3 regions of the Methylobacillus pratensis genome follow, and region 3 is predicted to be linked to each of the others. Evidence: riboswitches for the same ligand, from Rfam matches in the RefSeq annotation. Region 3 holds a riboswitch; each other region holds the start of a gene.
The links. A riboswitch is a leader RNA that binds a small molecule or an ion and turns the genes downstream of it on or off. The one in region 3 is predicted to bind thiamine pyrophosphate.
Positions count from the first base shown of each region.

Region 1: linked by a shared signal. The riboswitch ahead of thiC (phosphomethylpyrimidine synthase ThiC) and the one ahead of ACW4YW_RS11935 (3-oxoacyl-ACP reductase) in region 3 are both predicted to bind thiamine pyrophosphate.
Region 2: linked by a shared signal. The riboswitch ahead of ACW4YW_RS10285 (TonB-dependent siderophore receptor) and the one ahead of ACW4YW_RS11935 (3-oxoacyl-ACP reductase) in region 3 are both predicted to bind thiamine pyrophosphate.

Region 1 covers NZ_JBSUSR010000002.1:269,106-278,771, reverse strand. The annotation lists gene ACW4YW_RS05935 (isochorismatase family protein) at 1-257, opposite strand, end outside; gene ACW4YW_RS05930 (TolC family outer membrane protein) at 284-1,663, opposite strand; gene ACW4YW_RS05925 (efflux RND transporter permease subunit) at 1,690-4,866, opposite strand; gene ACW4YW_RS05920 (efflux RND transporter periplasmic adaptor subunit) at 4,863-5,957, opposite strand; gene ACW4YW_RS05915 (TetR/AcrR family transcriptional regulator) at 5,966-6,610, opposite strand; gene ACW4YW_RS05910 (protein-L-isoaspartate O-methyltransferase family protein) at 6,806-7,462, opposite strand; TPP riboswitch at 7,633-7,743, shown strand; gene thiC (phosphomethylpyrimidine synthase ThiC) at 7,812-9,666, shown strand, end outside.
Region 2 covers NZ_JBSUSR010000004.1:162,169-171,834, reverse strand. The annotation lists gene pheT (phenylalanine--tRNA ligase subunit beta) at 1-2,000, shown strand, start outside; gene ACW4YW_RS10310 (integration host factor subunit alpha) at 2,026-2,328, shown strand; gene ACW4YW_RS10305 (MerR family transcriptional regulator) at 2,309-2,731, shown strand; tRNA gene ACW4YW_RS10300 (tRNA-Pro) at 2,816-2,892, shown strand; gene adh (aldehyde dehydrogenase) at 3,204-4,724, shown strand; gene ACW4YW_RS10290 (DUF779 domain-containing protein) at 4,841-5,215, shown strand; gene ACW4YW_RS10285 (TonB-dependent siderophore receptor) at 5,383-7,539, opposite strand; TPP riboswitch at 7,616-7,714, opposite strand; gene ACW4YW_RS10280 (SulP family inorganic anion transporter) at 7,835-9,481, opposite strand.
Region 3 covers NZ_JBSUSR010000005.1:218,477-228,142, reverse strand. The annotation lists gene ACW4YW_RS11950 (protein adenylyltransferase SelO) at 1-848, shown strand, start outside; gene ACW4YW_RS11945 (mechanosensitive ion channel) at 907-2,391, opposite strand; gene ACW4YW_RS11940 (sodium:solute symporter family transporter) at 2,488-3,939, opposite strand; TPP riboswitch at 3,989-4,092, opposite strand; TPP riboswitch at 4,199-4,304, shown strand; gene ACW4YW_RS11935 (3-oxoacyl-ACP reductase) at 4,352-5,137, shown strand; gene ACW4YW_RS11930 (LLM class flavin-dependent oxidoreductase) at 5,270-6,559, shown strand; gene ACW4YW_RS11925 (MgtC/SapB family protein) at 6,657-7,919, shown strand; gene ACW4YW_RS11920 (sulfatase family protein) at 8,008-9,432, opposite strand; gene ACW4YW_RS11915 (TonB-dependent receptor domain-containing protein) at 9,552-9,666, opposite strand, start outside.

The DNA.
Region 1 (9,666 bases), on a different contig from region 3:
GAAAACGCGGTTTTCTCTATCCTGCAGGCATGGCCCAAGCTGTCTTGCAGGATAGAGATCGTATTGCCCAGGCCCTTGGGATATTGCTCGGTACCGATGGCGGGCACGTCGAGCAGGCGGGAGGCCTGCAGCAAGATGTCGCAATAACGTGTCACCGACGTTATGGCATGCTGGTCCATGGCGGCGGCGAGCCCTTCCTGGACGTCGATGACGACGAGCTGGCTAAGGGAGCGTACGGCTAAATCGGTGGCAGGCATGGACTTGTTCCCGGGTCTATCGTTGCTCAGTCCAACAATTGGCTGGTCAGGACCAGTCGCTCGTTGACTTCGCTCAAGTCGGCCTCATTCAGCAGGCCGACGGCATATCTCAGCCGGAGCACATTCATCAGGTAGTTGTAGCGCGATTGCAGCAAGTCGCGCTTGGCGGTGAACAATTGCTGCTGGGCATTGAGTACGTCCACGCTATTGCGCACCCCGACCTCGTAGCCCAGGTTGGTGGAATCCAGTTGGCTCTGGCTGGAGCTGAGCGCCTGTTCATAGGCCTGGACCTGCGCCACGCTGCCGGTGAGGTTCAGGTAGGCCTGGCGCGTATCCAGTTCGGATTTCCTGCGTGCAGCCTCGACTTCGTCCTGGGCCCTTTGCTGGTTGGCGACGGCTTCGCGTACGCGGGAGCTGACAGCCCCGCCTTGGTACAGCGGAATGTTCAGCCTGAGGCCGATGGTGGCGTTCTGCAAATCGCTGCCGAAGCCATTGGGACTGCCGCTCGCACGGGTGTCGGCATAGCTGCCCACCATGTCCAGCGTTGGCCAGTGCCCTGCGCTCATGCGCTCGACTTCTTGCGTGGCGAGCCGCAGCGCTTCCTGCTGGATGCTCAGCGTCAGGTTGTTCTGTACGGCAAGGTTGACCCATTGCTCCATGTCCAGCGGCTGGGGCGAGCGGGTTTTCAGGTCCTGGCGCACCGTGGCAAGGCGCTCGGGCAACCGGCCCGTGATGGCCTGCACCGCGCGTTTGCGCACCTCGTAATCGTTGAGAACGGTGATTTCCTGGGCCTTGAGCAGATCGAACCTCGCCTGGGCCTCATTCACGTCGGTGATGGTGGCGGTGCCCACCTCGAAATTGGCCTTGGCTTGTTCCAGTTGTTTGGAAATCGCCGCTTTCTGGCTGTTGATGAGGTCGATCTGGTCCTGCGCCATGAGAACGTCGAAATAGGCCTGGGCGCTGCGCAGCATCAACTCCTGCTGCGATTGGATTAATTGCTTGTCCGCCTGTGAGACCTGGGTTTCCGCCTGTTTCATCTGCACCCAGTTTTCCTTGCGCAGGATGGGCTGGCTGAAGTTGACGCCGAAGCCGAAGGTGTCGAAGGACTCCCTGCCCGCGTTGCGGAAAATGGCGTTCTGTCCAAGATAGCGGATGTCGGTCTCGGAATGGCTGGCATCCGTCGTGAAGTTGACGGTGGGACGGTACAACGCTTTGCCCTGCTCGATTTTCTCCTGCGCCGCCAGGTTGCCGCTACGTGCGGCGGCCAGCGTCGGGTCGTTGGTCAAGGCGATTTCGTAGATGTCGAGCAGGTTCTGCCCATTGGCGGCGGCTTGCGCCTGGAACGAGGCCAGGCCGGCTACGGCAATGATGAATAATAGGATGTGGGCAACTCTCATGGCAGTCATCTCAGGAGTATCTGTATAATACCTTGTCAGGGTTGGTTGTCCGGCATTCTAACCCGATACCAGGCGGCATACAGTGCCGGCAGCGACAATATCGTCAACACGGTGGCGACGGTCAATCCTCCCATGATGGCGACCGCCATCGGGCCGAAGAAGGTGTTGCGCGTGAGCGGTATCATCGCCAGGATCGCCGCCGCGGCGGTGAGCATGATGGGGCGGAAGCGGCGCACGGCGGATTCGACGATGGCCTCCCATTCGGGCTTGCCTGCGCGTTTGTCCTGCTCGATCTGGTCCACCAGGATCACCGAGTTGCGCATGATCATGCCCGACAGGGCAATGGTGCCCAGCATCGCGACGAAGCCGAAAGGCTTGTTGAAGATGAGCAGGGCGATGGTGACGCCGATCAGCCCGAGCGGTGCGGTCAATACCACGAGGAAGGTGCGGGAGAGGCTTTGCAATTGCAGCATGAGGATGGTCAGCACGGCAAAGATAAATAGCGGCACGCCCGCCGCCACGGATTGGCCGCCCTTTGCCGACTCTTCCACGGCGCCGCCTGTTTCCAGGCTGTAGCCCAGCGGCAAGTGCTGACGTAGCTCGACCAGCTGTTTTTCAACCTGGCCGGAGACCACCGGCGCCTGCAGGTCGCCGATCAGGTTGGCGCGTACCGTGATGGTGGGCGTGCGGTTGCGGCGCCAGATCACGGCATCCTCGAAACCCGGGGTGATGGTCGCCAGTTGCGACAATGGTACGCTGGTGCCGGCGCTGGTGGGCACCATCAATTCAGGTAGGTGCGAGAGATGGGTGCGTTCCAATGTGTCGCCGCGCAGCACCAGGTCTATGCGCTCGATGCCTTCGCGGAACTCGGTGACGTAAAGCCCGCGCATTGCGGCATTGAGCAGGTTGGCAATATCTGTGGAGCTGACGCCGAGCAGCCTGGCCTTGGATTGGTCGACTTCTATCTTCATCACCTTGCTAGGCTCTTCCCAATCCAGCTGCACATTGCTGAGGTTGGGGTTGCGGCGCATGATGTCGGCCACCTGGTGGCTGATGTCGCGGATTTTATCCACGTCGGGCCCGGAAACGCGGAACTGCACGGGGAAGCCGACCGGCGGCCCGTTCTCCAGGCGCAATACCGAAGCCCGGAGCGCGGGAAAGTCGGTATCGAACAAATGCAGCAGCTTGCCGCGCAGCGCCTCGCGCTCGGCATTGCCATCCGTCAGGACGACGAACTGGGCGAAGCTGCGCTGCGACAATTGCTGGTCGAGCGGCAAATAGAAGCGCGGGCTGCCGCTGCCGATATAGGCCACGTAGTTTTCTATGCCGGATTGTCGTTGCAGCCATTGTTCCAGCTTTTTCACCTCGGCATCGGTGGCGGCGTAGGAGGAGCCTTCCGCCAGGCGCAGGTCGATGATCAGCTCGGGCCTGGTGGAATCCGGGAAGAACTGCTGTTGCACCAGCCCGAAGCCCGCGACCGAGGCGATGAAGAGCAACACCGTGACAATGATGACAATCCAGCGGTGGCGCACGCATTGGGTGATGAGGCTGCGCAGGCGCCGATAGAAGCGCGAATCGTAGATATCGGCCTGCTCGCCCGCGGCCATGTGCTGCAAGTGGTGCTCCCTGCGCTCGGCGAGGCGTCGGCTAATACTCGGGGCGATGCGTTGCAGCCAACGCGCCATGCGGGACGGTGGCTTGGCCGCTTGCTGCCTGTAGTCGGGTAGCAGGTAGTAGCCGAGGTAGGGGACGAAGATCACGGCGGCCACCCAGGAGGCCAGCAAGGCGATTGCCGATACCTGGAAGATGGAACGCGTGTATTCGCCCGTGGAGGACGCGGCTGTGGCGATCGGCAGGAAGCCGGCCACGGTGACTAGCGTGCCGGTGAACATGGGGATGGCGGTGGAAGTGAAGGCGAAAGAAGCGGCTTTCATGCGTTCCCAGCCCTGCTCCATTTTCGAGGACATCATTTCCACTGCGATAATCGCGTCGTCCACCAGCAGCCCCAAGGCGAGGATCAATGCGCCCAGTGAAATCTTGTGCAGGCCCACGCCGAATATCTCCATCAGCAGGAAAGTGACGGCAAGGACGACCGGAATCACGATGGCGACCACGATCCCGGTGCGCAACCCCAGGGACAGCAGGCTGACTCCCAGTACGATGACCAGGGCCTCGACCAGCGAGCGGACGAAGTCATCGACGGAGTGGACAACGGCCCGGGGCTGGGACGAGACGGTGTCCAGGCTGAGGCCGACCGGGAGCTGGGCGTCGATGCGCGCGACGGCGTTATCCAGCGAATGGCCGAGCTGGATAATGTCGCCGCCATGGTTCATGGCGACCCCGAGCAATAGGGTTTCCTTGCCCATGTAGCGCACGCGCGCAGTGGGCGGGTCTTCAAATCCCCGGTAGATCTTGGCGATGTCGCCAAGGCGGAACTCGTTGCCGTTGGCGCGCAGTTTCAACTCGCGCAAGTTGTCCAGCCGGTCGAAGCGCCCGCTCACCGCAAGCCGGATATGCTCCGGCCCGCTGTCGTAAGCCCCGGCGCTATTGACCTGGTTCTGTTGCTGCAGCGTTTCCAGCAGGATGCTGGTGCTGATGCCCAGCGTCGCCAGCTTGGCATTGGCCAGCTCGACATAGATGCGCTGCGGTTGCTCACCGAAAAATTCCACCTTGGCGACATCCTTGATCTTGAGCAACTCGCCGCGGATGGATTCGGCTTGTTCCTTCAACCTGGCATAGTCATAGCCTTCCCCGTGCAGGGCGTAGAGGTTGCCGTAGACGTCGCCGAACTCGTCATTGAAGAACGGGCCTTGAATGCCGTCCGGCAATGTATTGCGGATATCGCCGATCTTTTTTCTCGCCTGGTACCAGACATCCGGCACGGCGGATGGCGGCGTGGAGTCCTTGGCCAGGATGAAAATCAGGGATTCCCCAGGGCGTGAGTAACTGCGCAGGATATCGAGGTAGGGCAGCTCCTGCAGCTTCTTTTCGAGTTTGTCGGTGACCTGCTGCTCCACTTCGTGGGTGCTGGCGCCTGGCCACATCGTGCGCACCACCATCACCTTGAAGGTGAAGGGCGGGTCCTCCGACTGTCCGAGCTTGGTATAGGCCAGCATGCCGGCCAGGGTCAGCACCAGCATGAAGTAAAGCACCAGGCTGCGATGCTCGAGCGCCCAGCTTGAGAGATTGAAGGATTGGCGCTGGTCGTTCATTGGTTGACCTCGGTTTTGACCGGAGTGACCACTTGCCCTTCGTTGAGGGTATGCACACCCGTGACGACGAGGGTTTCATCGCCCTTGAGCCCGGAAACGATGCTGACTCCCTGCTCGCTATAGCTGCCTATGCCGACCGCCCGCGAATGCACTTGATTGTTCGCCTCCACGACCCAAACCTGCGCCTGGCCATGTTGCTCCGACACGGCGGTGCTGGGCAGCACGAATTCGTGTTGCTCGCCTCCCAGCCGTGCGCCTGCCGTCATGCCGATTTGCACCTTGTCGTCGGCATCCAGCAACGATACCTGGGTCTTGAAGGTGCGGGTCGCAGGATCGGCGGCGGGGGCGATTTCCCTGATGCGTCCCTGGTAGGTCTGGTCGCGGTTCGACCAGAGGCGCACGACAGCGCTTTCTCCTACCTTGATGTTTTGCATGCGGGATTCCGGGACGGCGATCTGCACTTCCAGTGCTCCCGGCACGGCTACTCGGGCAATCACCTGGCCGGGATTCACTACCTGCCCAGGCTCTGCGTCGATGGCGGTAACGATACCGTCTCGTTCTGCGGCCAGCGTGGTGTATTGCGCCTGGTTGCTTGCAACCCGGACCTGCGCTTGCGCCTGCTGTACCTGGGCCAGGCTCGATTTCAGGCGCGTTTCAACCGAATCCAGCGCTGCCGCGGAAATGAAGCGCTGCTCGAACAGCTGCCGCTGGCGCTTGCTGTCGGCCTCAGCCAGTGCCAGCTGCGCCTCTGCGGAATGCAATGCGGCCTGGGCGGATGCTAGCGACAGCCTGTTGTCCTCGGCATCCAGCCGCGCCAGTACTTGTCTCTTCTTGACATGGTCGCCGATTTCCACGTGACGCTGGATGATCTTGCCGGCAATGCGGAAGCCTTGAGCCGACTCATAGCGAGGACGCACTTCGCCGATAAGCCACTGGCCATGGTCGCTATGCTGTGCGGCATCTAGCTGCATGACGAGGGCGGGCCTCGGTGGCGGCGTTTCAGATGACGGCTTCTGGCAGGCAACCAATGCCGGGATGGCGAGCGTCAACAGCCATGGATTAATTTGTGTTCGGGAGAATGGTAGAGGCATATCGATACCTAGTGCTTGGAATGGGGCCTGGTGAGGCCTTGGATCATGGCGTTTTGCATGAGGGAAACGCGCTGGTCTATTGGCTGCCAGTCAACCCAGTCGTCTCCCGCCATGCCGATTTCCAGGGCGCATACCCCATGGATGCCCGCCCATAACGTCTGGGCGATCAGGTCCATGTTGGCCAGGTCGGCACGGAATACCTGTTGTTCAAATGCCTGCTGCACCATCGAGCGCAGTAAGGCGTAAGCGTCCTGCTCGATATTGCCTTGGCGCAGCTTGGATTTGTCCTTGCTGTTGCTTGGCTTGGGCGTCATGAACATGAAGCGGTAGTGATTGGGATAGGCCAAGGCGAAACGGGAATAGGCGCTGCAGAGCTCCTTCAACTGCTGTACTGCGTCGGGCGCCGCGTCTGCATTGATATTGCGCAGGTCGTTCGCCAATATCAGGGAGTCGTGATCGCACAAGGTTTGCAACAGGTCGTTCTTGTCCTTGAAATACAAATAGATGGTGGTGGGCGAATAGCCGACCCGTTTGGCGATCTCGCGCATGGAGACTGCCTCCACGCCATGCTGTACAAACAGGTCGCGGGCGGCGTCGAGAATCAGCTTCTGCAATTGCTGGCGTTCTTCTAAGGTTTTGACTCTAGGAGGCATGCGCTGGAAACATGGACATCATCAAGGATGATTATTAAACGCTGTTAACTTAACGGTGTCAATTTGTAGTTTGAGCAAGGGAAGAATCGAGAGCTAGTTAAGCAGGTTTGCAGGAGAACGCGACTCTGACGCAAGCGTCTATGCTACTTGATTGGCAGTACAATAAAACGGGAGCTAAGCTCCCGTTTGATCTACTTAGAAGCTGAATTTTTCCGGCTGAGGGGCGTTTTCGAGCTGAGGGAGCGTGGTCTCGAAAATCACGTCCTGCCGCAAACTGTCTTCGCTGATCCGCCGCACGATGGTGGCTTCCATCACCGGAGGTTCACCGATGACGGCAAACAGCCTGCCGCCGATATGCAGTTGTTTGGTTGCCAGCGGTGGCAGCGCCAACGAACCAGTGAAAACGATCACGTCATAAGGGCCGTTGTCCGGCCACCCGCGCGCGCCGTCGCCTACATGCAGCGTCACATTGCTGATTTGTTGCTGGAGCAGCCTCGCATTTGCCTGGTGGCTAAGCTCGGCGTTGATCTCGATGCTGTGCACCTCTTGCGCTAGGGAGGCAAGCAAGGCGGTGAAGTAGCCGCTGCCGGTGCCGATTTCCAGCACTTTATCGGTCGGCTTGATTTCCAGCGACTGCAGGACGCGGCCTTCCATCTTGGGGGAAAGCATGGTCTGGCCGAAACCGATGGGGATTTCGATATCGGCAAACGCCAAGCCGCGATATTGCTCGGGGACAAACGCTTCGCGCGGCACGCGGCCCAGAAGGTCGAGCACGGTGCCGTCAAGCACCTCCCAGGGGCGGATCTGCTGCTCTATCATGTTGAAGCGGGCTTGTTCTACATCATGGTGCATCGCAATTGTCCTTATCCATCGCATGGCTATCGGTCTGCCGATTATAGCGCCAGACGGCAGAGTTTCAAGCTGGATCGCGTGACCTGCCAGCTTTAGGCACATGCTGCTCTGCATCAACTGTGCATTGTCCACAATAATCTTGATCGAATCAGGGTTTTAACGTACATTCCTTCCATCGCTAGGGGTCTGCTGTTGCACGCTGAGGCATGCAATGGCAGTGAGAATTACCCTTTGAACCTGATGTGGATTATCCCACCGTAGGGAAGCGCAGTTTGGTTTGATGGGGTGATTTCTATTTTTATTCCCCTGTCGGTACTCCAAAAACGCTTCCCGCATTTTGGAGACTTGAATGAACGCCACCGACAAAAACCTGCAGCAGAATTTCCTCAATGCCACCGCCCAGGTCGACCCTGGCGCAACGCAGCCTTTTACCAATTCCCGCAAGATCTATATCGAAGGCTCGCGCCCCGACATCCGCGTTCCTTTCCGCGAGATCAGCCTGTCGGATACGCCGTCGGCATTCGGCGCCGAGAAGAACCCGCCGGTGATTGTCTACGACACTTCCGGTCCTTACACCGATCCTGAAGTCAGTATCGACATCCGTAACGGTTTGCCCGCCTTGCGCGCTGGCTGGATTGCCGAGCGCGGCGATACCGAGCAACTGGACGGCCCGACTTCCAGCTACGGGCTGGAACGGCTGAACGACCCCAAGCTGGCCGACATGCGCTTCAACCTGCACCGCAAGCCGCTGCGCGCCAAGGCAGGCAGAAACGTGTCGCAGATGCACTATGCGCGCCAGGGCATCATCACCCCGGAGATGGAGTTCATCGCCATCCGCGAGAACCAGCGCCGCGAAGGCATGAGTGAGCTTTTACAGACCCAGCATGCCGGACACCATTTCGGTGCTTCCATTCCTGAAACCATCACGCCTGAGTTCGTCCGGGACGAAGTGGCGCGCGGCCGGGCGATCATTCCCGCCAACATCAACCACCCTGAAATCGAGCCGATGATCATCGGCCGCAATTTCCTCGTGAAGATCAATGCCAATATCGGCAATTCCGCCGTGAGTTCAAGCATAGGCGAAGAGGTGGAGAAGATGGTTTGGGGCACCCGCTGGGGCGGCGATACCGTGATGGACCTGTCCACCGGCAAGAACATCCACGAAACTCGTGAGTGGATCATCCGCAACTCCCCAGTCCCGATTGGCACAGTCCCGATTTACCAGGCGCTGGAGAAGGTCAACGGCAAGGCCGAGGACCTCACTTGGGAAATCTTTCGCGATACTTTGATTGAGCAGGCGGAGCAGGGCGTGGATTACTTCACCATCCATGCCGGCGTGCGTTTGCAATACATCCCGATGACCGCTAAGCGCATGACTGGGATTGTCAGCCGCGGCGGCTCCATCATGGCGAAGTGGTGCCTGGCGCATCATAAAGAGTCTTTCCTCTATGAGCATTTCGAGGACATCTGCGAGATCATGAAGGCCTATGACGTCAGTTTTTCGCTCGGCGACGGCCTGCGTCCCGGCTCGATCTACGATGCCAATGACGAAGCCCAGTTTGCCGAGCTGAGAACCTTGGGTGAATTGACCCAGATTGCCTGGAAGCATGACGTGCAGACCATGATCGAAGGCCCTGGCCACGTGCCCATGCACATGATCAAGGAAAACATGGACTTGCAGCTGGAGCATTGCGGCGAGGCCCCGTTCTATACTCTGGGACCTTTGACCACCGATATCGCACCCGGCTACGATCACATCACCTCCGGCATCGGCGCCGCGATGATAGGCTGGTACGGTTGCGCGATGCTGTGCTACGTCACGCCGAAGGAGCACCTGGGCCTTCCGGACAAGGAAGACGTGCGCGTCGGCATCGTCACCTACAAGATTGCGGCGCATGCCGCCGACCTGGCCAAAGGTCACCCCGGCGCGCAGATTCGCGACAACGCCCTGTCCAAGGCGCGTTTCGAGTTCCGTTGGGAGGACCAGTTCAACCTCGGCCTCGATCCTGAGAAAGCCAAGGAATTCCACGACGAGACCCTGCCGCAGGAAGGCGCCAAGCAGGCGCATTTCTGCTCCATGTGCGGCCCGCACTTTTGCTCGATGAAAATTACCCAGGACGTACGCGAATATGCCGACAAGCTTGGCGTGGACGAAGAGGCGGCGCTGAGCAAGGGCATGCAGGAAAAGGCGATCGAGTTCGTCA
Region 2 (9,666 bases), on a different contig from region 3:
GTTCCGCCAAGGAACTGGGTCTGGCCGAGGAGAGCGATGGCATATTGGAGCTGGCCGCAGATGCGCAGGTCGGCCAGGATATCCGTGAGCTGTTCGACCTCAACGACAAGCTTTTCACCCTCAAGCTCACACCCAATCGTACCGATTGTCTCAGCATCGCCGGCATCGCACGTGACGTGACGGCATTGACCGGCGCGCCATTGAATCTGCCAGAGATTGCTCCTGTCTCGGTTGTCCATGCGCAACAACTGGCGGTCGATGTCCGTGAGCCCGAGGCCTGTCCACGCTATGCGGGCCGCTTGATCCAGGGTGTCGACGCCACCGCCGCAACGCCGGACTGGATGGTGCGTAAACTCGAGCGCAGCGGTATCCGCAGCATTAGTGCAATCGTCGATATCACCAACTACGTGCTGCTTGAGCAAGGCCAACCCCTGCACGCCTTTGATGCCGACAAGCTCCAGGGCGGTATTCAAGTGCGTTATGCGCGCAATGGCGAGGAATTGCTGCTGCTCAATGGCCAGCAAGTCACCTTGAGCAATGACATATTGGTGATTGCCGATGACAAGGCTCCTCTGGCCCTGGCTGGCATCATGGGCGGCGAAGCAAGCGCTGTTGGTGACGCCACCCGCAATATTTTCCTCGAAAGCGCTTTCTTCGCCCCAGCCGTAATCGTGGGCAAGGCGCGGCGTTTGAATTTTTCTACCGATTCTTCTTACCGTTTCGAGCGCGGCGTTGATTTCGGCAATACCCTGCAGGCCTTGGAACGCGCGAGCCAACTGGTATTGGAAATCTGCGGCGGGCAGGCGGGGCCGGTCACCGAGGTATTGCACCAATTGCCTGAGCGCAAGCCGGTGCGTCTGCGCCTGGCGCGCCTGAATTCCGTATTGGGGATTGTCCTGGATGCGGAGGCGGTCGGTACATTGCTTGGCCGCTTGAATTTCAAGTTTGCTGCCGTGGATGGTGGTTTTGAAGTGACCCCTCCCAGTTACCGTTTCGATATCGAAATTGAGGAAGATCTGGTCGAGGAAATCGCCCGCCTGCACGGATACGACAATATTCCGGCATTGGCGCCGCACGACGAGCAGCGCATGTTGCCTTCGCCCGAAGCTAGGCTGAACCGCAACCGTCTGCGCGATACCTTGGCTGCCAGCGGCTACCAGGAAATCGTCAGCTACAGCTTTGTCGATGAAAGCTGGGAGCGCGATTTTCTCGGCAATGCCAGCCCGATTGCCTTGAAGAACCCAATCGCAAGCAATCTGAGCGTGATGCGTACCGGCTTGTGGGCAGGCCTGATAGAGACCTTGATCTACAATCTCAACCGCAAGCAGGAGCGTGTGCGCCTGTTTGAAATCGGCTCGGCTTATTTCGCCGAAGAGGCCGCCTACCGCGAGGTCGGGCGGATTTCCGGTTTGGCCTACGGCAGTGCTGAGCCGGAACAGTGGGCTACGGCTGCTCGCGAGGTCGATTTCTTCGACGTGAAGGCCGAGGTGGACCGCCTGGCAGGAGGGCGTGTGCAGTATGTTGCCGCGCAGCATCCTGCATTGCATCCAGGCCAGACGGCCCAGGTCCTGCTGGACGGGCAGCCCATCGGCTGGATAGGGAAATTGCATCCCAAGTGGCAGCAACATTACCAATTGCCGCGCAGTGTGATCCTGTTCGAGCTGGATGTGGAGCCATTGTTGCAGTCCAGCGTGGCATCCTATGTCCAGGTTGGCAAGTTCCCTCCAGTGCGCCGCGACATTGCCGTCGTGGTCGACCAGGCTACGCCAATCCAGTCGTTGCTGGATACCATGCGATCCAGCAAAAATGCATTGATCAGCGACATTGCGTTGTTTGATGTCTACCAGGGGAAAGGCATCGCTGAAGGGAAGAAAAGCCTTGCATTTCTTGTGCTTATGCAAGATACTCAAAAGACTTTGACCGATGCAGAAGCCGATGCAGTAATGACCGGGTTGCTGGATTTGTTGGCTCAGCGACATGGTGCAGCATTAAGAAATTAGAAAAAGTAGTAGGGAAGGGTTTTGCATGACATTAACAAAAGCTGATTTGGCTGATTTACTGTTTGAACAAGTGGGGTTGAACAAGCGCGAAGCCAAAGACATGGTGGAAGCATTCTTCGAAGAAATCCGTACGGCACTGGAAGCTGGCGACAGCGTCAAGCTCTCGGGTTTCGGCAATTTCGAGTTGCGCCAGAAGTCCGAGCGTCCAGGCCGCAATCCCAAGACAGGCGAGGAAATCCCGATCACCGCCCGCCGCGTCGTGACTTTCCATGCCAGCCAGAAGCTCAAGAGCAAGGTAGAGGAGGCATATGCCGGAGCAAGCGCCTAAGGTTCAACTCCCGCCGATTCCCGCCAAGCGCTATTTCACCATTGGCGAAGTCAGCGAGTTGTGCGGGGTCAAGCCTCATGTATTGCGGTACTGGGAGCAGGAGTTCACCCAGCTCAAGCCAGTGAAGCGTCGTGGCAACCGCAGGTATTACCAGCACCATGAAGTACTGCTCATCAGGCGCATACGCGAGTTGCTCTACGAGCAGGGCTTCACCATCAGCGGAGCACGCAATCGCCTGGATGAAAGCGGCGGCAACGCATTGAGCCGCGAAGTGGAGTCCAGTGAGGGGCTCGCTCTGAATGCGTCGTTACCGACAGTTCCCGTCGATGTAGCGCCAGCTGTCGATTTGATAGCGTTGCGCTCGGAACTGCGTGAAGTATTGAGTTTACTAAGCCAGCATTAACAAAACCCCGTTTTTATCTGTGCTAAATCCAGTATTTTCGATATAATCTCTTTCTCGCTTCCGGCCCTGTCGGAAGCGTAGGTTCGGGGCGTAGCGCAGCCTGGTAGCGTACTTGCATGGGGTGCAAGGGGTCGTGTGTTCGAATCACACCGTCCCGACCAAAAAAAATCTATTAAAGCCAGTTATTCTGAATTGAATAACTGGCTTTTCGCTTTTATAGGCAACAATCTTCTCTTGATAATCACAGGAATTCAGCTCACTCCCATTCAATATTGCTCGTCAGATATGAGTGCTGAAACCATAATGCATCACGATGGCCCTCGTATTTTTCCTCTGAAAATCCAGCCTGAATGTAAGACAAAAATTAGACTAGGTAGTATATTAACGAAAACGTAGGCATGGGATGCATCATCCCAATATCAAATCGTGGCAGTTCTGCACAGTCGTCAATAACTCTTGGAGGAGTGTAGTAATGAGTCTTGATAGTTTGAAGGGTCTAGGTATTAAGGTTCCGTACAAAAATAAGTATGACAATTACATTGGCGGAAAATGGGTTGCACCGGTAGATGGCGAATATTTCGACAATATCAGCCCGGTGACCGGCAAGGTGTTCTGCCAGGTGCCGCGTTCGAACGAAAAGGACATCAACCTGGCGCTGGATGCGGCGCATGCTGCCAAGGATGCCTGGGGCAAGGCTTCAGGCACCGAGCGCGCCAATGTCCTGCTCAAGATCGCGGATGCGATGGAAGCCAATCTTGAAACCATCGCGATTGCGGAAACCATAGACAACGGCAAGCCCATCCGCGAGACCATGGCCGCCGATATTCCGCTGGCGATCGACCATTTCCGTTATTTTGCAGGCTGTATCCGTGCCCAGGAAGGTGGGATCAGCGAGATTGATCATACAACCGTGGCTTACCATTTCCATGAGCCGTTGGGCGTTGTCGGGCAGATCATTCCATGGAACTTCCCGATCCTGATGGCGGCCTGGAAGCTTGCGCCCGCATTGGCGGCAGGCAATTGCATTGTCATGAAGCCTGCCGAGCAGACACCGGCCTCGATCCTGGTGGTGCTGGAAATCATCGGCCACCTGTTGCCGCCTGGCGTGCTCAATGTGGTGAATGGGCATGGCGTCGAAGCCGGCAAGGCATTGGCGACCAGCCCGCGCATTGCCAAGATTGCATTTACCGGTTCCACTTCCGTTGGTCGCCTGATCATGCAATATGCCAGCCAGAACCTGATTCCGGTGACGCTGGAGCTGGGTGGCAAGTCGCCCAATATCTTCTTCGAGGATGTGATAGACAAGGATGATGCTTATTTCGACAAGGCGCTGGAAGGCTTTGCGCTGTTTGCCTTGAACCAGGGGGAAGTCTGTACCTGCCCGAGCCGTGCCTTGATCCAGGAATCCATTTACGAACGCTTCATCGAGCGTGCTATCAAGCGTGTGAAGGCGATCAAGCAGGGCAGCCCGCTGGACAAGTCGACCATGATCGGTGCGCAGGCTTCCAGCGAGCAGGTCGAGATCATCATGTCCTACATCAAGCTCGGCCAGGAAGAAGGCGCGGAACTGCTCACAGGCGGCAAGGCGACTAAGCTGGGTGGCGACTTGAGCGATGGCTATTACATCGAGCCTACGGTGTTCAAGGGCCACAACAAGATGCGTATCTTCCAGGAGGAAATCTTCGGGCCGGTCTTGTCCGTGACGACGTTCAAGGACGAGAAGGAGGCGCTGGAAATCGCCAATGACACTATGTACGGCCTGGGCGCAGGCCTCTGGACCCGTGACGGCAGCCGTGCCTACCGTGTCGGCCGCGGTATCCAGGCGGGGCGTGTCTGGACCAATTGCTACCACCTCTATCCAGCGCATGCCGCATTCGGCGGCTACAAGCAGTCCGGTATCGGCCGTGAGAACCATCGCATGATGCTGGATCATTACCAGCAGACCAAGAACCTGCTGGTGAGCTACAGCCCTGATGCGCTAGGCTTCTTCTAAACTTTAATGTCGAATGACTAGTCCAACGCCCAGGTATGCGAGTTCAAGCCTGGGCGTTATTATTTGTGGCAAAGCAAATGCCAAGAAAAGCAAATGCCAAGTTATGAGGAGGACTTATGAGTGCCAGCCGGATTACTGCCACGCCATCGGCCGCAGCTTTGATTGATGAGCTGCGCGCCAGGCATGGTAATCTCATGTTTCACCAGTCAGGCGGGTGTTGTGAGGGCAGTGCGCCCATGTGCCTGCAGGAGGGCGAGTTTCTGCTCGGCACCTCGGATGTCAAAGTGGGCGAGGTGCACGGCGTGCCGTTCTACATGAACAAGACCCAGTTCGAATATTGGGAGCATACCCACCTGACGCTGGATGCGATTCGCGGGCATGGCGGCATGTTCTCGCTGGAGCAGGCGACCGGCAAGCATTTCCTCATCCGTTCGCGTTTGTTCACGGACGAGGAGCTGGCGGATCTGGAACCTGTGGAGCAGTGCGGGTGATCGAAGTGTGGCCATGAGCGTTGGCAACCTTCAATGCCAGCAGCAAGCCAAGAAAAACGCCGCTAAGAGTAATCTCGTAGCGGCGTTTTCACCCTAGCTCAAATAAATGACGCTCCCATGCGATGACTTCAAAAGTTGGGTGGCTTTTCTTTGATTTAAGGAATCGGTCAGAAGTCGATTTGCGCCGACACGCGGAATACGCGCGGCGCGCCCGGGATCAGGTAGCCCCCGAAAGCGCTGGATGCATCGCCCCAATAGAACTTGTTGAACACGTTGTCCACGCCAGCGCGGAAGGTGGTTGCGGTATTGCCGAGCTTGGCCGTGTAGCGTGCGCCCAGGTTCAGCACGTGGTAGCCCTCCACTTTCCTGTTCAATGCCGCTATCTCGTTGTTCGGCGCGAAGTTTTTGCTGGATGAGTAGAGCCATGTCGCGTTCAGTTTAAGGGCTGGCAAACCTGGCCAAGTATATTCGCTATACACCGCTGACTTGAACCTTGGCACGTTCCCGACCTGCTTGCCCTCGATGCGCGCATCGTCCGTGCCTTCGGCCTTGGCCTGCAGCGCGGTAAAGCTGGCGCCCAGCATCCAGTCGCGCGTGACACGCCCCTGTGCGGCGAATTCCAAGCCACGGTTGACCTGCGTGCCGTTGATGACATAGGTCGGCGTGGCATCGACGTATTCGTGGTTGCGCTTGATCTGGAATACGGCGGCAGACAGGCTGACATTGCTTGTCACGTCAGCTTTCACGCCGAGTTCAAGCTGCCTGGACCTGCTGGGGTCCATGATGATTTCGGCGTTGGTGGTGCCGGTCGGCGCCGTGCCGCCCGGTTCCAGGCCTTGCGAATACGAGCCGTAAACCGCCAGTGACGGCTGAAGGTTGTAGAGCAGGGCGAAGCTCGGCAAGACAAAATCGTCATCCGTACGCCGCGTCGTCTCGCCCGAGGCATTGAACTGGTCGCGCTTGAGCTGCACGTAGCGCACGCCAGCGTGCAACCTGAGTTGGTCAGTGAGCGCCATGACATCCTGCACGAATATTGCACGCTCCTCATCCTTGCGGCGCAAATGCACCGGATTGACGTCGGCGAGCGCGAAATTATCGTAGTAGACCGGATTATAGATATTGCTTTCGCCGACATAGTTGAATACGTAATCGGCAAAGTGGTCGCGACGGTTCAGCGTGGATACGCCTGTGGTCAGCTCGTGGCGCACGCCGCCTGTCGTGAAGCTCCCCTGCAGCAGGGCCTGGGTCGTCGTGATCGAGCGCTTGTCGTTCTTGCGGCGCAAGTCGTACATCGAATAGCCGCCGTCGCTGCAATAGCCGACGATCAGCCCTTGCGCCTGGCAGCCGGAAGGCAAGGTCACCGCATCATCACGATGCAAGGTCGATTGGTTGGCTTGCAGGATGGTGCGCCAATCGTCATTCAACGCATAGTCGAATTTCACGCCGAGGTTGTAGCTGTCATCGACGACGGGACGGCTCCAGGACTGGTCATTGAGCATCTGCTTGGCGCGGATGCCGGTCGGAATGCGTTGCTCCGGCCCGAGCAACTGGAACCCGGGCACGGTCAGTTGCGACTTGTGCTGGTAGTCGAGATCAAGCTGCAACAGCGCGCGTTCGCTCAGCCGGAAGTCAAACGCGCCCGAAATGAAGTTGCGGTTGCCTGTCGAGCCGTCGACATACGACTTGATGTCTTCCGCCGCGGCATTGATGCGGTAACCGAAGACGCCGTCCTCGGAGCGCCCGCCCAGGTCTACCGCGCCGTACACCGTGCCGCGTTCACGCACCTCGAACGTTGCCGAACGCAGCGGAGCGTCGGTAGGGCGCTTGGTCACGTAGTTGAGCATGCCGCCCGACGCGGCGATCCCTGCCTGCAGGCCGGCGAGGCCTTTCAGTATCTCGATGCGCTCCTTGTTTTCCATCGGCACCCTGGCCTGCGCAAGAATCACCATGCCGTCCTTGCGATAGTTGGCGCCCTGGTCGAGCACGAAGCCGCGGATCGCGAACCAGTCGGCCAGGCCGACCGCGTTGTAGGAGTTTTGCACGCTGGCATCCCACTTCACCGCGTCGGTCGCGGAGCGTACGCTGCGGTCCTGCATCTGCTCCTGCGTGATCACGTTGACCGATGCTGGCGTTTGCAGCAACGATGTTTCAGGGAAGCTGCCGATGCTGGCGCGGCGCGCCACGCCATCAGTCGATGCGGAGGTGACGACGACCTCCGGCAGTGCGTTATCGCTGTTATCGGCGGTCTGTGCCAGCGCGGCAGGCGCATAAGCGCAGGCAACGGCCAGCATGCTGAGTTTTTGACGGAAAGTAAAAGCAGGCATTGTGTGTTCACTCGCGTTGAGGAAAAGCACGCGCAGGAACGGACAAAGGGCCTACCTCGGGGGAAATGAATCGACTTTGAGTGGCTTTGCGCTTTCCTACGCTGGCATTATCCAGGTCAGGTTCAAGGGTATGTCTCACCCGAAGATCGGCTCTTCAGGACCCCTAGCGTGGGTCGTATACTAACAAAGAATGCGCGGAAAATGCCAATTTTCGTTGCAAACAGGGTTGCATGCTACGCATGTAGCCAATTAACGCGTGCTCAATCGGGTCGTACGGAAAAGTGTGCAACGCCATTCAATGGAGAGAGGCGGGGGAAGGAGCTTCCGGCCACAGCAAGTGCAGGTGCGGCAGCACATTATGCTCGCCGATCTGGCTGGTGAGCCCCGCGCGGCGCAGCTTTTCCAGGATGTTGGGCCTGGCCTCGGCGATCACCAGCCGGATCTGGTGCTGTCTGCAAGTGTCCAGCAGGTTCCACAATGCCTGCATGCCGGTGGCGTCCATGATCGGCACGCGCGACATTCTCAGCACAATGGTGTCGGTATCCTCGCGCAGGGTTTGCAGGCGGTGCTGCAAGTGCTCGGCAGCACCGAAGAAGAACGGCCCTTCCAGGCGATAGACCAGCGTGCTCGATGGCAGGCGCCATTCGCGCTGGCCGTATTCCTGCTGCAAGTCATCGTCACTCAGTTGCGTCACGTTCACCGTGTCCGCCATGCGCTTCATGAACAACAATGCGGCAAGCACGACGCCGATATTGACGGCAATCACCAGGTCGCTGAACACGGTGAGCAGGAAGGTGATCAGCAGCACCGCCACATCCGCGCGCGGCGCTGTCCTCGCCATGTGCAGGAAGCGATGCGCCTCGCTCATGTTGTAGGCCACCACGAACAGGATGGCCGCGAGCGCCGCCAGCGGGATATTCACGGCCAATGGCGCCAGCAAGACCACGATCAAGACCAAGGTGACCGCATGCACGATGCCGGATAACGGGCTGTTGGCCCCGTTGCGGATATTGGTCGCGGTGCGGGCCAGCGCGCCGGTGGCGGCGAACCCGCCGAACAATGGCGAGGCGATGTTGGCAATGCCCTGCCCGATCAGTTCCTGGTTGGATTGGTGGCGCGTGCCTGCCATATTGTCGGCAACGACGGCCGAGAGCAACGACTCGATGGCGCCAAGCAGCGCAATGGTGAAGGCTGGGCCGATCAGCTCTATCATGACGGCAGGGCTGATGCCCTCGGGCAGGGCAAAATGCGGCAAAGCCTGCGGGATGCCGCCGAACGCGCTGCCTATGGTGGCAACCTGTTCAGGTTGAAAGACAGACTGCACGATAGTGGCCGCCACGATCGCGACCAAGGGGCCGGGAATTTTTTTCAGATAGCGGTTGGACAGGAGCAGCACTGCCAGCGTGAACACGCCAAGCAATGCGGTCTGCCATTGCAGCTGCGGCAGGGCTTCCAACAGGTGCCAGAGTTTCTCGTGGAAGTGATGCGAGGCTTGGGGCGTGAGGCCGAAAAAATCCTGCCATTGCCCGACGAAGATGATGACGGCGATCCCGCTGGTGAAACCGATGATCACCGGTTCCGGGATATAGCGGATCACGCTGCCCATGCGCGTCAGCCCCATGACGAGCAGCATGATGCCCGCCATCAGAGTGGCGATCTGCAGGCCTGCAATGCCGTATTTTGCCGTAATGCCGGACAGGATGACGATGAACGCCCCTGTCGGCCCGGTAATCTGCAGGCGGCTGCCGCCGAACAGGGAGGCCAGCGTGCCGGCGACAATCGCCGTGTACAAGCCTTGCTCGGGCTTGGCGCCGGAGGCGATCGCGAACGCCATGGCGAGAGGAAGGGCGACGACCCCGACGATCAGCCCCGACATGATGTTGCGGGACCAATACCGGCGCGAGAGCAGGCCGGCACGCTTGGCTTCAAGAATGGCGATCATGGTGTAAAGGCATGGCAAGGGATGTAATCGACAGGCATATCATAGCCTTTTCGCCGCAAGATTACCGAGGCTTAGAGCCGCTAACAAAACCCTTCTGGCGTTGTTGCTCTGCCTTGCCGTACTAGTTGTACTGTCTGCAGCAGAGCGTCTAGCCAGAATCGCTTCGCTGGGTTTTGTTCGCGGCT
Region 3 (9,666 bases):
AGCGCTTTGCCGAATGGTTCGCCATCGTCTGCGTGCGCACCGCGCGCCTGATTGCGCAATGGATGCGCGTGGGCTTCGTGCACGGCGTGATGAACACCGACAATATGTCCATTCTCGGCCTGACCATCGATTACGGCCCATACGGCTGGGTGGACAACTTCGACCCGGGCTGGACTCCCAACACCACCGACGCGGCAGGCCGCCGCTATTGCTTCGGCCGCCAGCCCGACATCGCGCGCTGGAACCTGGAGCGCCTGGCGCAGGCGCTATATGCCTTGAAGCCCGAGCGCGAGATCTACGACGAAGGCCTCATGCTTTACGACCAGGCCTACAACAAGGAATGGGGCGCCGTGCTGGCCGCCAAGTTCGGCTTCAGCGCATGGCGCGACGACTATGAGCCCTTGCTCAATGAAGTGTTCGGCCTCATGACCCAGGCCGAGATCGACATGACCGAGTTTTTCCGCAGGCTGGCTTGGGTGGATTCCGCCCAGCCCGACTTGGGGGTATTGCAGAGCGCAGCCTATAGCCCTGCACTATGGGAAACGTTCAAGCCCAAGTTCGGCGACTGGCTCAAGCAATACGCACAGGCGACGCTCGCGGACGGGCGCGACCCGGCGGAGCGGCGCGAGGCCATGAACCGGGTCAATCCGCGTTACGTGCTGCGCAACTACCTTGCCCAACAGGCCATAGACCTGGCCGACACGGGCGATACCAGCATGATAGAAGAGCTGCTGGACGTGCTGCGCAAGCCTTATGACGAGCAGCAGGGCAAGGAGCGTTTTGCCGCCCTGCGGCCGGATTGGGCCAGGCACAAGGCAGGGTGTTCCATGTTGTCGTGCAGTTCATAAAAAAGCCGTCCAGCTTCGCTGAACGGCTTTCGCTCGAAGAGCCTTGCTTCACATCATCTCAATCGCGCTTGTCGTCCTGGCGGAATTTCGCCAGCCAGTGTTCCATCAGCTTGCCGGCCGCCTCGCGTCCGCCGAGGCCGAAGGATAGGGCAACTGCCACCGCAATAGCGCCTAGCGTCAGGCCGAATGCCAGGTTGACGATGTCGTCGGCGATGCCCATGGCGCGCAGGCCCATGGCGACCACCAGGCCGAGGATGGCGAAGCGGGCGATTCGCGCCAGGCCGCGGCTGTTGGGGCCGGCGGCGCGGTCGATGGCTTCATGCGCCAAGCCGGCCAGCCAGAAGCCGATCACCAGGATCACCGAGCCGAGCAGCACGTCGCCGCCGAAGCGGATGAAGGTGGCGACGATGTCGCCAACCTGCAGGAAGCCGAGCTGGTTGGCGGCTTCCACCGCGGCGAACAGCATGGCGAAGAACAGCGCGACCTTGCCGACGAAACCGGAAGCCGATTTGCCTTCAAAAGCATGGCCGAGCCCGACGCGCGCCGGCAGGGTATCGAAGCCGAGCGTTTGCAGCAGACTGGCCAGCAGGCGCGAAGCAAACGAGCCCACCAGCCAGGTGACCGCGAGGATTAGGCCGGCAGCGATGATGTGCGGCACGGCAGCCAGGAACATGGACAGCATGTCGGTGGCCGGGCGGGAAATCGACTCGATGCGCAGGGCGTCGAGCGCGGCGATCAGCGACGGCAAGAACACCGCGATGAATACCAGCAAGCCGCCCACGTGCGACAGGCGCAACGTTTCCGTTATGCCGGCGCGCTGGCCGAGATTGTCGGCGCCGGCGGTGCGCAGCAGGTTGCTGACCAGGTTGCGTAGCACCGTGGCGACGATCCAGCCGACGCCGCCGATCACCAGCGCAGCGACGGCATTGGGCAGGATGTCGAGTGCCCTTGCCACCATGTCGCGCAGCGGGTCGAGCAGGCCTTGCAGTTGCAGCGCCCCCAACACGGCCGGCACGAACAGCAATATCACCAGCCAGAACAGCGCCTGGGCCAGGCCGTCGCTGATGGGCGCCATGCCGGCATGCTCGGCCAGCCTTTCATCCAGCGTGGTCTTCGCCAGCACGCGCGTGATGAGCGCGCGCACCAGGCTGGCCAGCAACCAGGCGACCAGCGCCAGTATCAGGGCTGCGAGAATGCGCGGCGCGTAGGCGAACATTTCGGTGAGCAGTGCGGCGAACGGGCCGGATACCATGGCTAGGTCGAGAGAATTGAGCACCGCGACGAAGGTGAACAGCAGCACGATCCAGAACAGGCTGACGGCCACGCCTTTTTCGATATCCACCGGCTTCCCGGTCTGCCCGGTCAATTGCGCAAAGCGGCGGTTGGTGCCTGCCATGCCCAGGCCGCGCCGCACGCCGGCCCGCACTAGCACCGCGAACAGCCAGCCCAGCACGAGGATGGCCAGCGCGCCCAGCAGTTGAAGCATGTTGTCGCCGAGGCCGGTTTGTACCGCGCCCCACATACTGTTCCATTCCGTATTCATGCGATCCTCCCGTGTTGTTTAGATGACAATATCCGGTGTCTTACGGTTTAGATAATGGCCGCGTCGGGAAAGACTTGTCAACAAGGCCGTGTCATCTCAAAGCTGCTCGCTATCCAGTTTGCGGATGCCGTTGTTCAGCGTGGTGAGGTCGAAATGCTGTTGGCGGCGTTTGATAAGGCGCATGAGGATAATCACGGCGACCGGGACCAGGGCGGCGAGCAGGAAGGATTCCAGCAAATGCGCCACCGGCTGGTTGGGCATGGGGAACATGGACAGGCCGGCGGCGAGCCCTGCAGTGGTGCCTATGACGGCTTCGCGGCCGGTGTGGGAACGGCTGAACAGCCCGAAGAACACCGGGAATGCCGCGGCGGCGCAGAGCAGGTCGGCGAGCAGGAACAGGTAGAGCACGCTATAGCCTTGCGCGGCGACGAGCAGGACGGGAACCGCAACCAGCAGCACCAGCCATCGCGACAGGCGCATCAGGCTGGCGGCGCTGCTCTTCGGCATCACCCGGCCGATATCCACTGCCACGATGCTCGAGATGGCGCTGATGGCCGTGTCTGCGCTGCACATCACCAGCGAGATGCCGAGCGGAATCAGGGCAACGGCCAGCCAGAGCGGGATATTGGGCATGACCACGCTGAACAAGGCCACTGAGCTGTCGCCATCCGGTGTCATCGCCATGAAGGCCAGCCCGAATAGGCCCATGATGAAGATGAAAGGCACGACGAGAATGCCGCCGAGCAGGAAGCCGTTGCGCATGGTGGGAATGTCCTTGGCGGAGTAGATGCGCTGCCAGTTGCCTTGGTGGAAGATGCCGGTGAGCAGGATGGCGACGAAAAAGGTCAGCCCGGCCTTGATGCCGCCGATATCCTCAAGGTTGATCAGCTGCGGCGCGGTTTGCTGCAGCTTTTCCGCGACCGGGGCAATGCCGCCGGTGGCCTGCCAGCCGATGAAGACCAGCGCCGCCAGCAACGGGATGATGATGACGATCTGCACCTTGTCGGTGAAGATGGAGGCGCGCAGGCCGCCGTAGGTGGTGTAGAGCAGGGTGAAGCCGAGCACGATGGCGGCAGTGGCCCAAAGCGGCACGGGCGCGAGCAATGTCACCATCTTGGCGATAGCGGTGATCTCGGCGCTCATGGCGATGAACAGGTAGAACAGCATGATGGTCAGTGCGAGCAGGTACATGGGCTTGCCGTAGCGCGCAACCAGGAACTCGGTGAGGGAGTGGCCGTTGGGCATGAGTTCGCGCATGCGCTTGCCGAGCGGGATCATGGCGATGCGCGGCGACATGGCGCCGATGGCGTAGCCGATCACGGCAGTCAGGCCGCCCCAGGTCGCCGCCTGCGCGGGGGAGAACAATATCCACGCGCCCAGCGACGAGGCCAGCAGGGTCATGATGCTGGCGAGCGTGCCCTGGCTGTTGCGCGCGACGATGTATTCTTCAAGGTTGCCGCGGAATTTGCGCGAATAGGCCATGCCGGCAATGGCGAACATGGCGGCGAAAAAGACTAGCCAGGCGAGGGCGGCTTGTGTACTGAGCATTGCGTGGTGACTCCTGTAATCGACGAACGACAAGGAGTACGCACAATGATGGATGCGCTATTTCCTTCCCTTCGCCAGCATGATCTGGATCAAGTATTAAGGGTCATGGCAATTGCCATTTCTCAGCCGCAAGCGGCTCCCCCAGGATTGAAACGGCCCAATAAGGTTTTGCCGTTTCGGTGCCAGATTATAACGATTTTCATGGTGATTTTCACATGGTGCCGGATGTGAATTCTTTATATTCCATGCTATGGTTCTGTCTTTCGGCACGGGGTGCCTTGTTGCAGTATCTGCTTCAGGGCTGAGAACACACCCGTATACCTGATCCAGATCATACTGGCGGAGGAATGCCTGTCGCAGCTTACTCTTTTGCTGCGCATTCCTTTGCCATGACACATTGCAAAGGAATCGCATGAGCAGCCCATCTCTATCCTTACTTCCCATTCAAGAACAACTCGTGCTCGTCACCGGCGCGGGCCGCGGGCTGGGCCGGCATATCGCCCGCGCTTTCCTCGACCAGGGGGCGAGCGTGGTTGTGAACTACCTTCACAGCGCGGAGGCTGCGGCGGCCTTGGCGGATGAAGCGCCGGGACGGGCCTTGGCGATCCAGGCGGACGTGAGCGATGCCGCGGCCGTACGGGCGATGGCGCAGCAGGCGCAAACGCATTTCGGTAGGCCGATCACCGTTGTGGTCAACAACGCCTTGCCTGACTTCAAGTTCAACGGCGATGCGCGGGCGCATGCGCATGACCTCGGCTGGGAAGGGTTGCAGCAACAATTCGAAGGCGTGGTGCGCGGCGCGCTCAATACCGTCCAGGCGTGTTTGCCCGGCATGCGCGTGCAGGGCGGCGGCCGGGTGGTGAATATCGGCACCAACCTGTTCCAGAATCCGGTAGTGCCTTACCACGATTACACAGCCGCCAAGGCGGCGCTGCTTTCCCTCACGCGCACCTTGTCGCAGGACCTGGGGCCTGACGGCATCACCGTCAATATGGTGTCGGGCGGCCTGTTGCGCACGACCGACGCCTCGGCCGCCACGCCGGATGCCGTGTTCGACCTGATTGCGGCGAGCACGCCGTTGCGCCGCGTCACCACGCCGGAAGAGTTCGCCGACGCAGTGCTGTTTTTCGCCTCGCCCTGGTCGCGCGCTGTGACGGGGCAGAACCTGGTGGTTGATGGCGGCCTGGTCAAGAACTAGAGCGGCTGACAAAACCTTCCTGGCGTTGTTGCCCTGCTTTGCCGCAATGTTTGTACTGTCTGCGGCAAGGCTGTTAGCCAGGATCGCTGCACCTGCCATTCCTGAATTCACTAAAGAGGCTCTTGTTCTGCCATGATGCACATCAACCTGTTCCTGTTCGGCTGCGGCCACCACAACGCAGCCTGGCGCCATCCGGATTCCCAGGTCGAGCGGCTGGGCGAGATCCGCTATTACGAGGAAATGGCGCAGCTGGCCGAGCGCGGCAAGCTCGATGCGGTGTTCCTTGCCGACGGCCACGCCACCAACAATATCACCGACGGCCCGCGCTGGTTCCTGGAGCCGGTGACCATGCTCACCGCCATCAGCCGCGCCACCCGGCACATCGGCTTGGTGAGCACGATTTCCAGCACCTTCTTCACGCCGTTCCATGCCGCGCGGCTCATGGCCTCGCTCGATCATATTTCCGGCGGGCGCGCGGGCTGGAACGTGGTGACTTCCATGTTCGACGTCGAGGCCAGGAACCATGGCTATGAGGCCATGCCAGGCCACGCCGAGCGTTATGCCCGGGCGGAAGAGTTCATCCAGGCGGTATTGCAGTTGTGGGATAGCTGGGACGACGGCGCCTTGCTCAACGACCGCGCCGGAGATTACGTCGACGAAAGCCGGGTGCGCCAGATCAACCACCATGGCAGGCATTTCCTCGTCGACGGGCCGTTGACCGTGCCGCGTCCGCCGCAAGGCAACCCCGTGCTGTTCCAGGCCGGGGCTTCCGACCATGGACGCGCGCTGGCGGCGAAATACGCCGAGGCGATCTATGCCGTGGCCTACGACTTGCCATCGGCCCAGGCCTATTACCGCGACGTCAAGGCCAGGGTCAAGGCCGCCGGGCGGCAGGTGGACGTGCCCATCCTGCCAGGCCTGGTGACTTTCATCGGCTCGACTGAAGAAGGGGCGCGCGCCAAGCAGCGCGAGCTGGATGAACTGTTGCCAGCGGAAACCTCGTTGCGGCAATTGCAGTTGTTCATCGACCAGGACTGCTTGGATTGGGAGCTCGACGCCCCGGTGCCGCCATTGCCGCCGCTGGAGGCCTTCACCGGCCCCAAGGGGCGCTATGCCACCGTGCTGCGCATTATCGAAACCGAGCGGCCCACGGTGCGCCAGCTATTGGGCCGCCTGGCCGCCGGAGGAGGGCATTGCACCATGGTCGGCACGCCGGAACAGGTGGCGAACGAGATGGAACATTGGTTCCACAACGGCGGCGCCGACGGCTTCAACCTGATGCCGCCGGTGCAGCCCGACAGCGTGCGGGATTTCGTCGACCAGGTGATTCCCATCCTGCAGCGGCGCGGCCTGTTCCGCGAAGATTACGAGCACGCGACATTGCGCGGCCACCTGGGCCTGGCGAGGCCTGCGAGAAAGTAGCATGGGCTAGGCTTTTCCCGTTTCCGGAGCCTGTTTCGGATATTGCGCCCTCATGTATGATGAACAGGCTCTAAGTATTGTTTGAGAAAGCTACCTTATGCCTGCGTCCATTTCTATAGAAGTCATGCTCAACCTGCTCATCGCCCTGGGGGCAGGACTATTGATCGGCGCCGAGCGTGGCTGGCAGGAGCGCGACGAGAAGGAGTCCTACCAGAGCGCGGGGATACGTACTTTTGCCCTCACCGGCCTGCTCGGCGGCTTGAGCGCCTTGCTCAGTCAGCATCTCGGCATAGCGGTCTGGGTGACGGTGCTGGTGGCGCTGATGCTGGTCGTCAGCATCGCCTATGTCGGTGATTTGCGCCGTACCGGAGACCAAGGCATTACCAGCGAGCTGGCGCTGTTGATCACTTTCCTGCTGGGCAGCCTGGCGCTCTCGGATTACGTCATGCTCGCCAGCGCCGGGGCGGTGGTGGTGGCTTTGCTGCTTAGCCTCAAGAATGTGCTGCATTCGCTGCTGAAACGCTTGAGCGAGACCGAGCTTTCCGGCGCGTTGAAGCTGCTGTTCATCTCCGTGGTCATGCTGCCGGTGCTGCCGAACCAGACTTACGACCCCTGGCAGGTATTCAATCCTTACACCACCTGGTGGATGGTGGTGCTGATCGCCGCCCTCAGCTTCATTGCCTATATTGCCGTGCGCCTGACCGGCACGCGCTACGGCTTGATGCTCACCGCCATCCTCGGCAGCCTGGTTTCCTCCACGGCCATGACATTGACCCTGTCGCGCTTGTCTTCCAAGAGCCTGCACAAGCTGCTCGCTGCCGGATTGCTGGCTACGTCGGGCCTGATGTTCCCGCGCGTGCTGCTGGAAGTCGCCGTCGTCAATGCCTCCCTGTTGCCGCCGCTGGCCTGGTCGCTGGGCACCATGTTCCTGGTCTATATGGCAGGGGCGGCTGTTTTCTGGCGGCGGGCTGTCAAGGAAGAGCCGGCAAACGCTGAAACCCCGCTGCGCAACCCGTTCGAGCTAGGGCCCGCGCTGCGGTTCGCCTTGCTGCTGACATTGATCCTGTTCCTGGTGGAGGCGGGCAGGCGTTACTGGGGAGATGCCGGCGTCTACCTGGTTTCCCTCCTGGCTGGGATCGCCGATGTGGATGCGATCACCTTGTCCCTTTCGCGCAGCGCGCGCAATGAGCTTGGCAGCCATGTCGCGGTGCAGGGCATCGTGCTGGCGGTTATCAGCAACAGCATATTCAAGGCGGCCTTGGTGGGCTTCATCGGCGGGCGTGAGCTGGCATTGCGCACTTATCCCGTGGTGGCGCTCGGCCTGGGTGCTGGCATATTGGTGATGCTGATGACAGCCTGATCGGCTGGTGGAAAAATAAGGGCTGCATTTGCAGCCCTTGTGTAGATTCAAACGTCAGTATGTCGCAGCAGGATTTCGTAAGTAGCGTTTAAGGCGCAGGCACGCCGTATTTGTCCGCCTGCATCTTGCCGTTCACGCTGTGCGAGCGCACATCCGGGGTGATCGGCAGCATGCTGTTGTTCCACTGCTGCCATTTTTCCTTGAGCTCGGCCAGCACCTGCGGATGTTTCTCGGCCAGGTTGGCGCGTTCGCGCTGGTCCTTGCCCAGGTCGAACAGGAATTCGTTGCCGTTGATTTTCAGGTATTTCCAATCCCCAGAACGGGCGGCTGCCTGTTCTTGTCCTTTGTAACGCCAGAACAGGGTGCGGGGCTGGATAGCTGTTTGCCCCAGGATGACGGGCAGCACATTTGCACCGTCCGGCTGATACCGGGCATCTGGCTGCGCGCCGGCAGCGGCAAGCAGGGTGGGCAGCCAATCCATGCTGGTGACTACCTGGCTGGAGACTTGTCCCGCCTTGATCTGTGCGGGCCAGCGGATAATGCCTGGCACGCGGATGCCGCCTTCCAGCAGTTCGGTCTTCTGGCCGCTGAACGGCCAGGTGTTGGAGAAGCGTTCGCCGCCGTTGTCGCTGGTAAAGACGACGATGGTATTGTCCGCCAGCCCTTGTTGTTGCAGCGTGTTCAGCACGCGGCCCACCGCTGCGTCCAGGGCTTCGACCATCTTGCCGTAGGTTTCGAGGCTGCCGCCGTCCAGGTGGAACAGGTTCTTGATCTCATGCGACACGGCTTCATCTCCCGGGCCTTCCCAGGGCCAGTGCGGAGCGGTGAAATGCAGGGAAAGGAAGAAAGGCTTGGCGGCAGTTTGCTTGCCTATGTATTGGCTGGCGTGGTTTGCCACGATGTCGGTGTAGTAGCCGACTTCCTTGACCGGCACTTCGCCCTCATACAAGCCGTCAGGCACATCGGAACCAACGCCGGGCTTGTGCGTGAAATAGTCCAGCGCCCCGGCGTAGTTGCCGAAGAACACGTCATAGCCGCTTTTGAGCGGCCCGAATTTCGGCAGCGAGCCCAGGTGCCACTTGCCGAACAGCGCGGTGTTGTAGCCGGCTTTCTTCAGCAACGAGGGCAGGGTCGGGTGCTCGGGAGGCAGGCCAAGGTGTTCCACGCTGCTGCCTGCGAGCGGTTCTTCCAGCCCGCCGCGCAGGCGGTACTGGTAGCGGCCGGTGATCAATGCGAACCTGGTGGCCGAGCACACGCAAGAGTTGGCATAGGTCTGGGTGAGGCGCAATCCCTGCTGGGCGAGCTTGTCCAGGTTGGGCGTCTTGAACGCGGTCTGGCCGTAGACGCCCAGGTCGGCATAGCCGAGGTCGTCGGCCATGATGAAGATAATGTTGGGTTGATGCTTTGTCCCGTTGCTGCCGAGCGCGGCATTTGCCAGGCCGGCGTAAGGCAGTATCGCCAGTGCGGGAACGGCTTGCAGAATCCGGCGGCGTGTTGGTTTGAATTGTGTCACGATATTTTCCCTTCAATCAGAGCATAAAAGTATGCAAGCCCGGCAATGCCAACATTGCCGGGGTGTGTTTCACTCACTTGGAGCGGCTAACAACGCCAGGAGCGTTTTGTTGGCCGCGCTTAGAACTTGGTGCGGAATACCACGCCCAGGTAGCGGCGCTGGCCGATACCGTCCCAAAGCACTGGGGTCGTGGCGTTATAGGAGCCGATGCTGGTGGTATACACCTTGTCGAAG